One region of the Rhodococcus sp. WB9 genome, then DNA from elsewhere that is predicted to be linked to it. Evidence: riboswitches for the same ligand, from Rfam matches in the RefSeq annotation. Region 1 holds a riboswitch; the other holds the start of a gene.
The links. Region 1 has a riboswitch for S-adenosylmethionine ahead of FND50_RS37905 (putative leader peptide). Riboswitches for the same ligand answer to the same signal wherever they lie in the genome.
Positions count from the first base shown of each region.

Region 1 (5,481 bases):
GCCGAACGGATCCGACGTGCGGCCGACCAGATCGGCGACCGATTTGAGCACCGCGGTGGGGCGGTAGGGGAACAGTTCCACCGAATCCCGCGTCGAAATTCCGGTGAGGACGAGGATGGTCTGCAGCCCGGCCTCCAGCCCGCAGACGATGTCGGTGTCCATGCGGTCGCCGATCATCAGTGTGTTCGCGGAGTGCGCGCCGATGGCCCGCAGCGCCGAGCGCATCATCAGCGCATTCGGCTTGCCCACGTAGTACGGGTCGCGACCCGTGGCCCTGCTGATCAGTGCCGCAACGGATCCCGTGGCCGGAAGGGAACCCTCCCGGGACGGGCCGGTGGGGTCGGGGTTGGTGGCGATGAAGCGAGCGCCCCTCTCCACCAGACGAATTGCGGTGGTGATCGCTTCGAAGGAGTAGGTGCGGGTCTCGCCGAGGACCACGTAGTCGGGGTCGTTCTCGGTGAGAACGTACCCGATGTCGTGCAGTGCGGTGGTGAGCCCGGATTCGCCGACGACGTACGCGCTGCCGCCGGGTCGCTGGTTCGCCAGGAACGTGGCGGTGGCCAGGGCGGACGTCCAGATCGATTCCTCGGGAATGTCCAGGCCGGTGCGGAGCAGACGGGCACGGAGGTCACGCGGAGTCCTGATCGAATTGTTGGTCAGAACGATGAACGGGGTACCGGATTCCCGGAGTTCTGCCAGGAACAGGTCGGCCCCGGGGACCAGGTGCTCTTCGTGGACGAGAACGCCGTCCATGTCCATGAGATAGGTCCAGCCCGGGTGCTCTACGTCGTTGCTCACCGACTCAGTATGAGGGAGCGGGAGGGTGCATGTGCGACTATGCGAGCAGCCGGAACAGACCGATGAGGCCGACGACGACGATGGTTCCCCGCAACGCGGTGGGCGACAGCCTGCGGCCGTAGCGGGCCCCGAGGACGCCTCCTAGCAGCGAACCCACCGCGATGAGGCCGGCGGCTGCCCAGCTGATCCGCTCGAAGGCCACGAGCGTGTACGCGGTCGCGGCGACGACGTTGACGATCAGCGAGAGCAGGTTCTTCGCGCCGTTCATCCGTTGCAGGCTCTCCGGCAGGATCGCGCCCATCACACCCATCAGCAGGATGCCCTGCGCCGCGGTGAAGTATCCGCCGTACACGCCCACGGCGAACGTCCCGACGGTCAGCAGGGTGAGGCGCGCCGGGCTCAGGCCGGCCTCGTGGCTGCCGCGCTGCTTTGCCCAGGCCTGGATCTTCGGCTGCAGCACCACCAGGATCAGGGCGAGGATCAGCAGCACCGGGACGACGAGTTCGAACACGGTTTCGGGCAGGTGCAGCAGTAGCCACGAGCCGAGAATTGCACCGCACAGTGACGCCGGTATCTGCCACCGCAGTCGCGGTCCCTGCCCGGCCAGTTCCCGCCGGTAACCCCACGTTCCGGATACGCCACCGGCGACCAGGCCGATCGCGTTCGACATCGTGGCGGTCACCGGAGGGAACCCGAATGCCACCAGGGTGGGGAAAGTGATGAGCGTGCCGCTGCCGACGATGGCGTTGATCGCGCCCGCGCCTACGCCGGCTACCAGGATCGCGATGGCTTCGAGTGGTGTCACCGAGGCGACGTTACAAGGGCGTCGGAAGCCCCGGCAGCCGGGTCGTAGGACCGCGGAAATGCAGGGTTGCACGCATCATCCAACCGCATGGATCTCCGTCTGTCAGTACTTCTGCGCACGGTGATTCTGGCGTCCGTCCGACGCCATTTCCCCTGTGTTGCAGGGAAATACCTCGTGTTGACGGGCTTCGGGAATGCGGCTAGTGTTCGCTTCAACCATCCAGAGCGACCGAGAGACCTGGCTCGTTGACGTCGCAGCAACCCTTCCGAATTCTTCGGGTGCGGGTGCTACCGCCGGGATCGATGGAAGGCAGCACATGAACTACTTTGCGCGCCCTGCGTGGCGCAGACGGCACATCGACCTGTGCCGGACCACCTCCTGCCACTGTTGACGAGGTCTCACAGCACGCTCACCGGGCATTTCGCCCGGTGAGCGCCTGACGCGCGCCCGCATCCCGCGGAAGACGCGCCGTCCTCCCGTCCCGTTCCAGGTGAAAGGCCGCCTCAGTGATGTCTGTCGTAAGTGGTGAGGGAGCGTGAGCGCCCCCGTTCGGCCGCGTTCGGCCGCGCCCCTCGATTCAGTGCCCTCCGGCGACGCGGACGCCGCGCTGGAAGTGGCGCGGAGATGGCATCCGTGGCGGTGGATCGTCAGCGCCGCCGTGCTGGTACTGCTCGCCCAGTTCGTCCACGGCCTCGCCACCAACCCGGGATGGGACTGGGCGACGTTCGCCAAGTACTTCACCGCCGGCTCCGTGCTGCAGGCGCTGTGGATAACGGTGAAGCTGACGCTGTGGGGGACGGTCCTCGGATTCGCACTCGGCGTGGTGCTGGCGGTCAGCCGCTTGTCGCACAACCCGGTGCTGCAGGTGATCGCCTGGGTGTACATCTGGGCGTTCCGGGCGATTCCGCTGATCGTGCAACTCCTGTTCTGGTTCAACATCACGTACCTGTATCAGACTCTGTCGCTGGGCCTTCCGTTCGGACCGGGGTTCTTCACATTCGAGGTCAACGGCGTCATCAGCGGCTTCACCGCCGCCGTCATCGGGCTTGCTCTGCACCAGGCCGCGTACGCCGCCGAGATCATCCGCTCCGGCATCATCTCGGTGGACCACGGGCAGATCGAGGCGGCGCAGTCGCTGGGCATCCCGCGCCGACGCCAGTTCTTCAAGATCGTTCTGCCCCAGGCTATGCGCGGCATCCTGCCGAACGCAGCGAACGAGGTGATCAGTCTGTTCAAGGGCACCTCGATCGTGTCGACGATGGCGATCGCCGAACTGTTCTACCAGGTGCAGGTGATCTTCGGTAGGAACGGCCGCGTCGTGCCACTGCTGATGGTCGCGACGATCTGGTACATCATCCTGACCACGCTGTTGTCGATCGGCCAGTACTACGTCGAGCGACACTATGCACGCGGATCGGCTCGGGCACTGCCGCCGACCCCGTGGCAGAAGCTCGCCCGGAAGTTCGCCGAGATCCTCGATGCCGGTGTCTCCGTACCGAGAGGTGCCGCGAAATGACGATCGACGCCCAGCCGGCGGAGTTCGCCGTGGAGGTGCGCGGAGTGCACAAGTCCTTCGGCGCACTCGACGTCCTGCAGGGTGTGGACCTGCTGGTCCGCAAGGGCGAGGTGACGGTGATCCTGGGCCCGTCGGGCTCCGGCAAGTCCACGCTGCTGCGCACCCTGAATCACCTGGAGAAGGTCGACCGGGGCACCATCCGCATCGACGGTGACCTGATCGGATACCGGCGCAAGGGCGGCAAACTGCACGAACTGCGTGAGCGCGAGATCCTGAAGCAGCGGTCCCGGATCGGATTCGTGTTCCAGAACTTCAACCTGTTCCCGCATCTCACGGTGCTGGAGAACGTGATCGAGGCGCCGGTGTCGGCGCAGGGCCGTGACCGGGCCGAGGTCGAGGTGGAGGCGAAGGCACTCCTCGAGCGGGTCGGGGTGGGCGACAAGGCCCACGAGTACCCGCGACAACTGTCCGGCGGACAGCAGCAACGGGTCGCGATCGCCCGGGCTCTCACGCTGCGTCCGGCGGTGATCCTGTTCGACGAGCCCACGTCGGCCCTCGACCCCGAACTGGTCGGTGAGGTCCTCGCCGTGATCAAACAACTGGCACGGGACGGCGCAACCCTCGTGATCGTCACCCACGAGATGGGATTCGCGCGGGAGGTCGCCGACACGGCGGTCTTCATGGACGCCGGCGTCGTCGTGGAACAGGGCCCGCCCTCGCAGGTCATCGACAACCCGCAGCACGTCCGCACCACAGCATTCCTCTCCCGAGTTCTCTGATTCTCCACACCTCGGTGTGGATCCCGAAAGGCACACATGTCCACCGCACGGTTCCGTACGAAGATCCTGGCCTCGGCCCTCACCACCCTCGCGCTGCTCGCCGCCGCGTGCGGGGGCGGCGACGTCGAGGACGAGGGATCGGGGCCGACCTCGGCCGCCGGCTACAACCTCACCGCAGACCAGAATCGCATCACCACCGACGAGGTCGAATCCATCGCCGCGAAGGTTCCCCAGCAGATCCGCGACCGCGGGACGCTAGTCGTGACGGGCAGCGCCGGTTCCGCCCCGCCCCTGCGGTTCTACGCCGACGACGACAATACACTCATCGGCACGGAGACCGACTTCGCGCACCTGATCGGTGACGTCCTCGGATTGAAGGTCGATCTCCAGGCCGCCGACTGGGCGCAGAATTTCGTCCGCATCGACTCCGGGGAGGCCGACGCCTTCATCTCGAACGTCACCGTCACCGAGGAACGGAAGGAGAAGTACGACTTCTCGACGTACCGCCTCGACACGGTCGCGTTCGAGACGAAGAAGGGCAGTGGCATCCAGATCAAGGAACCCAAGGACGTCGCGGGCCTGAAGATCGCGGTCTCATCCGGCACCAATCAGGAAGCACTGCTGGTGAAGTGGAGCGAGCAGAACGTCGCGACAGGGCTCGAACCCACCGACATCACCTACTACCAGAACACCACCGACTACTACCTGCCCCTCGCGTCGGGCCGGATCGACGCCTACTTCGGGCCCAACCCGTCCTCGTCGTTCCACGTTGCGCAGGCCGGGGAGACCGAGATCGCCGGAACTTTCTCCGGTGCGGGCGATGCACTCCAAGGTGAGATCGCCGTGCTCACCAAGAAGGACAACGGGCTGATCACCGCCGTCAACGAGGCCATCAACCACATCATCGAGAACGGAACGTACGCACAGGTTCTCGATCGCTGGAACATCGCGAGCGAGGCCGTCGGCACGTCGGTCGTCAACCCGCCCGGACTCCCGAAGACCAGCTGACAGGAGGACCAGTGACCGAGAGGACCGAATCCGTGCAGACCGTGTTCGTCGACCAGACGGATCCACTGGCCGCGCCGCTGCTCGAAGAACTGGCGATCGAGTACAGCACTCGGTACGAGCGCACCCGCGACGAGATCTACGAAAATCTCAGCACGTATCCGGCGGAGGAGTTCGCCGCACCGGGTGGCGCGTTGCTCGTCGTGGTCGTGGACGGGACGTCCGTGGCGGGCGGGGCCTTCCGGCGCTACGACGACACGACTGCCGAACTCAAACGGATCTGGACCTCGTCGGCGCACCGCCGCCGCGGCCTCGGACGAATCGTGCTGCGGGAGCTCGAGGCCGAGATCGTCCGGGCCGGCTATTCCCGCATCTTCCTCACCACGGGGCCGCGGCAGCCCGAGGCGGTGGCCCTGTATCTGGCGGCGGGGTACACGGCACTGTTCGACCGCTCCCTCCCACCGCAGGACGTCGGATTCCACGGTTTCGAGAAGATCCTGCACACCGCTATCGCTCTGCCTTCCGCCTGTGCCGCAAAGGAGTACGAGTCCGTATGAAATTTCTGCTGATGAGCCTGA
Region 1 covers NZ_CP041769.1:6,290,566-6,296,046, reverse strand. The annotation lists gene FND50_RS29350 (HAD-IIA family hydrolase) at 1-759, opposite strand, end outside; gene FND50_RS29345 (sulfite exporter TauE/SafE family protein) at 836-1,603, opposite strand; SAM riboswitch class I at 1,816-1,912, shown strand; gene FND50_RS37905 (putative leader peptide) at 1,920-1,994, shown strand; gene FND50_RS29340 (amino acid ABC transporter permease) at 2,139-3,119, shown strand; gene FND50_RS29335 (amino acid ABC transporter ATP-binding protein) at 3,116-3,898, shown strand; gene FND50_RS29330 (ABC transporter substrate-binding protein) at 3,935-4,906, shown strand; gene FND50_RS29325 (GNAT family N-acetyltransferase) at 4,918-5,460, shown strand; gene FND50_RS29320 (LLM class flavin-dependent oxidoreductase) at 5,457-5,481, shown strand, end outside.

Region 2 (5,481 bases), 2.3 Mb from region 1:
ATGTTGAGCGGTCGCGAATCGCGTTCCGATTCGGGGATGTATTCCACGCCGATCGACTCGACGTGTCCGAAGCGGTCCTCCGGCGGGGAGGGGGCGGTGTCGTCGAGGGGTGTCGTCGGGTCGAGATTCGTGGACACTGCGGACCTCACATTCCGGGGCGGAAGTGACTGTCATCACGTCCTGGTGGGTACCGAAGATATTCCAAACTGAAAATTCAGTCAAGACCGGCGAGTGACGTGCGCCACCGAGGGTGGCTCGGAGTTTGCGCTGCTACGACGACCGGATTAGATATATATGTAACCGCTTGTCTCATGTATACCTCTGTCATTGGAGTGCCTGTGTCTGCCGCCGCCATCAACTGTCGTTTCGCGAACCGGTGCCGGCTCGCCGCAGCGGGGACGGCGTTCGGGCGACGCGACATCGAGGGTGGACGGTGAGGTCGCCGCTCGTCCGGTGGCAGCTGATCGGCTTCGTTCTCGTGGCCCTCATGGGCCTCGTCTACGTGGGTGCCAACTACGTGCGCCTGGGCAATCTCCTCGGGTTCGGCGAATACACCGTGCACCTCGAATCGGAGACGTCGGGCGGCATCTTCACCAATGCGGAAGTCACGTACCGTGGCGTGCCGGTCGGCCGCGTCGGGGGCATGTCCCTGACCGCGGACGGCGTCGTCGTCGAACTGAGGATCGACACGAGCGCGCCCGGCATTCCCGCCTCCGCGAAAGCCGTCGTGGCCAACAGATCGGCGATCGGCGAGCAGTACGTCGACCTTCAGCCCGCCACCGATCGCGGGCCGTACCTGACGGACGGGTCCCGTATCGCCGCCGCCGACACGTCGACGCCGGTTCCCGTCGAAGAATTGCTCGCCAGCACACAGGGATTGACGGAATCCGTGCCGATCGACGCGCTCCACACCGTCGTGACGGAACTCGGCACGGCGTTCGACGGCAAGGGCGAAGACCTTCGATCGCTCGCGGATTCGTTGTCCGGGCTGTCGGCGTCGGGCGCCGAATCGCTCGATCGGACAGTGGCTTTGGTGCGTGACGGCCGCACCGTCTTGGGAACGCAGTCCGAACAGTCGTCGGCGATCAAGGATTTCAGTGTCGACCTGGACTCGCTCGCGGATCGGCTGCGCAGCAGCGACCCGGACGTCCGGCGGCTGATCGACAACGGAAATCCGGCGAGCGATCGACTAGGGCAACTCGTCTCGGAGGCCGGGCCGGGTGCCACGACAAACCTTGCCAACCTGTCCGCCACGGCGAAGGCGATCTCGGTGCAGGCCACCGCCCTGCAGACGCTGTTCGTGTATCTGCCCGGCGTGGCGGCCGCGTCTTCGACCATTGCGCCCGACGACGGAACCGTTCACCTGGGCCTGGTGGCAGAGACCGACAATCCGCCGTCGTGCACCGTCGGCTACGAGGGTACCCAGGCGATCCTTCAGGAGATGAAGCGGAACGACCCGAACTTCGACGACACGCAGCAGGACTTCCCGCAGAACACCGCCGCATCCTGTGCGGCTCCGCAGGGCAGTCTCACCGGTGTCCGGAGCGCGAACCGGATCGTGTTCGGAGACCCCGCCACCGTGCAGCCGTGGGACTCCACCCCCAAGAAGGATCCGAACAAGTTGGACCTCAACCCGATTGCCAATCAGCTCGCCCCGCTCCTCGGGGTGACCCCCAACTGACGCGAGTTCTCACCCCGGATCCCGGACGCTCCCGGATTTCGGGTTGACAACTGCGCGTCGATCCTGCAATCTTCGAAACAGGTCACGAGTACCAGCGTCAAGCCCCGGCTTGCTGGTCGGCAACCCTCCACCGCGGCGGGGTGCTCCGGGTGACGACCAGGCTGAGGTCCATACCGGACCCGGCAAGCGCGGACTCCGAGAGGGCACCGACCCTGCGACGAGTCCCTGACTACGAGGGATGTCGTGATGACTGCTGTATTGACCGCTGACGTGTGTGTCGCCCCCCTGGCCCAGGTTTCGGGCTCCGACCTGCGGGTTCCGCTCGTTCAAGGTGGCGACTGCGCGTACGTCAACTTCGACTACGCCGCCAGTGCGCCGGCATTGGCGCAGGTGACCGACCGAATCGGGGCGCTGCTTCCGACGTACTCCAGCGTGCATCGCGGCGCCGGCTACGCGTCGCGGGTGTCGACCGAGTGCTACGAGAAGGCGCGCGACTCGGTGGCCCGGTTCGTCGGAGCGGGCGAGGACCAGGTGGTGGTCTTCACCCGGAACACGACCGACTCGCTGAATCTGCTCGCCGGCTGCGTCCCCGGCAGCACCGTGGTCCTCGACATCGAGCACCACGCGAACCTGCTGCCGTGGAAGAACTCTCGCGTCGTGCGGGCGGCGGACACGCTGGACGAGACCGTCCGCCTGCTCGTCGCCGAACTGTGCTCCAAGCCCACCGCCCTGCTCGCGGTGACGGGAGCGTCCAACGTGACGGGCGAGGTGCTGCCGATCGCCGCCCTCGCCGACGTGGCTCATCGTTGCGGCGCACGGATTCTCGTCGACGCCGCTCAGCTCGCGCCGCACCGCCGCATCGACGTCGAGGAGTGGGGCGTCGACTACCTCGCCTTCTCCGGGCACAAGCTGTATGCACCCTTCGGCGCCGGCGTGCTGGTCGGCCGCCGGGACTGGCTCGACGCCGCCGAGCCCTACCTCGCAGGCGGCGGCGCGGTCCGGAACGTGACCGTCGAATCCACCCAGTGGGCGCCCGCCCCTGCCCGGCACGAGGCGGGAACCCCCAACGTGCTCGGCGCGGCGGCGCTCGCCGCCGCGTGCGATGCGCTGTCCGAGCTGGACTTCGGCACGGTGGCCGAACACGAGGCGGCGCTCACCCGCCTCCTCCTCGACGGCCTCGGCTCCGTCGACGGCCTGGAGTTCCTGCGGCTGTGGTCGGACGCCCCCGACTCCGTGGGGATCGTGACGTTCACGATCGACGGGTTCGAACCCGGAGAGATCGCCGCCTACCTCTCCGCCGAACACGGAATCGGAGTTCGCGACGGGCGGTTCTGCGCCCATCCGCTGCTGGGACGCCTCGGCCGGCCCGACGGCGCCGTGCGAGTGAGTGTGGGTCTCGGAAGCTGCTCCGGGGACGTGGATCGGCTGGTCGACGCGGTGCGCACGCTGGTGGCGGGGCGCAGGAGCTGGACCTACGCCAGGGAGAGCGACCAGTGGAATCCGGTGCCGGAGACGCGTTTTTCGCGAGACGCGCTAGTATGACCGTATGGCATCGCAGGCTGGGAGCACAACGATTGCTCACTGGTGCCGTCGGCATGTCGATCTGTGCCGAACCGCCTCGGGTATGTGTTCGAGCTGACCGTTCTTCCAGCTCCGTTTCATTCACACGTCATTCCCGAGGAACCCCTATGTCTCGAGACAATGCCTTCGTATCCCGTCCCCTTCGCGTCGCCGTCGAACTGACCGGTTCCGGCCATCACCCGGCGGCCGAGGGTGCCCCGGGCACGCGGCCGATCAACGGCGCGGACTACTGGGTGGACCTGACCGCCGACTCGACGGATCAGCTCGACCTCACGTCGTTCCCGCCGAACGTCGTCCGGATCCGGGCGTCCGATCTGCGTGAGGCGCAGCAGGAACGCGCGCGGATCCGCGCCGAACTCGTCGCCGACGGTCGCGACCCCGACGGCGTCACCGTCCTGGTGGACCTCGAGGTGCTCATCGCCGGAGAGGCCCGCGCCGCGCGCAAGGAGCTGGCCCTCCTCGACAGCGCACTGGATGCACCGCGTGCTCCGGTGTCGTTGCAGTACATCGGAACTCCGGTCGGCCTCGCCGGGCTCATCGCCGACATCCAGGCGGCCGGCGTCGCCGACGGTGTGACCGTGCTGCCGCTGTCGCTCCCCGGGGTTCTGGAGCAGCTCGTCGACGGCACCCTCCCGTGGCTGGAGGAGCGAGGTCTCGTCACCTCCGCCGCCGTCGTCGACGAAGCACTGCGTCGTTTCGACCTCCCCCTCCGCGAGCGGGTACTGGCATCCTGACCAGGTCAGTTGCCGTTGTTCGCTGAACCGAGCGGAGTGGGCCGGTAGTACCGGCCCTCGTGGTACAGCAGGGGCGCCGAGGCGGAATCGTCGTCTGCCTCGGCATGGACGCGGGTGACGAGGCCGATGACGAGCGTGTGATCGCCGACGGGAATCAGCTGGTCCACGATGACCCGCAACCAGCTGGGAGTTCCGTGGAGGACCGGTTCGCCGGTGTCGAGTCGCGCCCAGAGCGACTCGTCGGCGAACCGCTGGTCGGCGCTTCGGGAGAATCGCTGAGCCAGGTGCTGCTGGTGTTCCCCGAGCAGGTGGATCACCAGCGAATCCGCGGAATGAAGTGCATCGATGCTGGACGACGTGTTCGCGATGTTGAACGACACCAACGGCGGGTCCAGTGAGACCGAGGAGAACGAGGACGCCGTGAAGCCGACCGGGCCGGACCCCGAGTCGAGGGTCACGATGGTGACGCCCGCCGGGTGTCGTCGCAGGGCTGCGCGGTAATCCTCGGCGCAGATTCCGGGGGCGAGTCGATGGTCGCGGGGGAGGTCCGAACCATCGACGGTTTCGGCGTTCTCGGCTCTGTCGGACAAATCATTCTCCGGGTCGGCCCGTGCGGGCACTGTGTCATTCTCGTTCACGAGATCTGACGTCAACTATAGGGGCGTGAACAGCCCGGGATTCAGTCGACGTCGATCGCCAGACCCGCGGTGATCCGCACCAACTCCGAGAACGACGTGCGGAAGACCGTGTCCGGGTGCCCGGCGGCCGCCCACAGTTCCGCGTACCGCGACAGGGCGTTGTCGACGTACGTCGGAAGGTTCGTGGGATGTCCGAGCGGCGCGATACCCCCGATCGGCTGGCCGGTGGCGATCCGAACCATGTCGAGGGGCGCCCGGGTCAGATTTCCCTGCAGTCGTTTGCCCGTGTTCGCCAGATCCACCTCGTGCGCCCCCGACACGAGGAGCAGGATCGGGTCGTCGTCCAGAAGGAACACCAGCGACTTGGTGATGGCCCCGATATCGACCCCCAGAGACTCCGCCGCCTCGGCCGCGGAGTGGGTGGAGTCGGGCTGGGTCACGATCACCCCATGGTGCCCTCGCGCGATCAGAGTCTCGGCGACATGCGCGGCGTGGGGGTGCAGGGGCGTCGGCATGAACCAAGAGTAGGTCCATTCTCCCGGTACGACATCAAGAAGCGTCGTCCGACACGACATCGGAACGGGGCGTGGTCGATTCCGGCTTCCGGAGGCGCCGGGCGGTGAACCCGAACAGCAGTCCGAGCCCGACCGCCGAGTAGAGCGCGAGGGCGAGCGCGGGCTGTCCCAGCCCCACGTCGTCGAAGTACACGATGCTGCGAATTCCCTCGGTGCCGGCGCCCGGGGTGATCCAGCGTCCGATGGCCGCGTAGAAGGCGGGGATGACGTTCGAACCGAACGCCCCGCCGGCGCTGGGATTGCCCAGAATGACGAAGACGGCGATCGCGAGG
Region 2 covers NZ_CP041769.1:869,972-875,452, forward strand. The annotation lists gene FND50_RS04170 (cytosine permease) at 1-137, opposite strand, end outside; gene FND50_RS04175 (MCE family protein) at 434-1,681, shown strand; SAM riboswitch class IV at 1,762-1,876, shown strand; gene FND50_RS04180 (aminotransferase class V-fold PLP-dependent enzyme) at 1,928-3,223, shown strand; gene FND50_RS37715 (putative leader peptide) at 3,228-3,320, shown strand; gene FND50_RS04185 (hypothetical protein) at 3,370-3,996, shown strand; gene FND50_RS04190 (flavin reductase family protein) at 4,002-4,511, opposite strand; gene FND50_RS04195 (YbaK/EbsC family protein) at 4,676-5,149, opposite strand; gene FND50_RS04200 (hypothetical protein) at 5,184-5,481, opposite strand, start outside.
Region 2: it holds a riboswitch for S-adenosylmethionine, as region 1 does, so the genes downstream of both, FND50_RS04180 (aminotransferase class V-fold PLP-dependent enzyme) here and FND50_RS37905 (putative leader peptide) in region 1, are expected to answer to the same signal.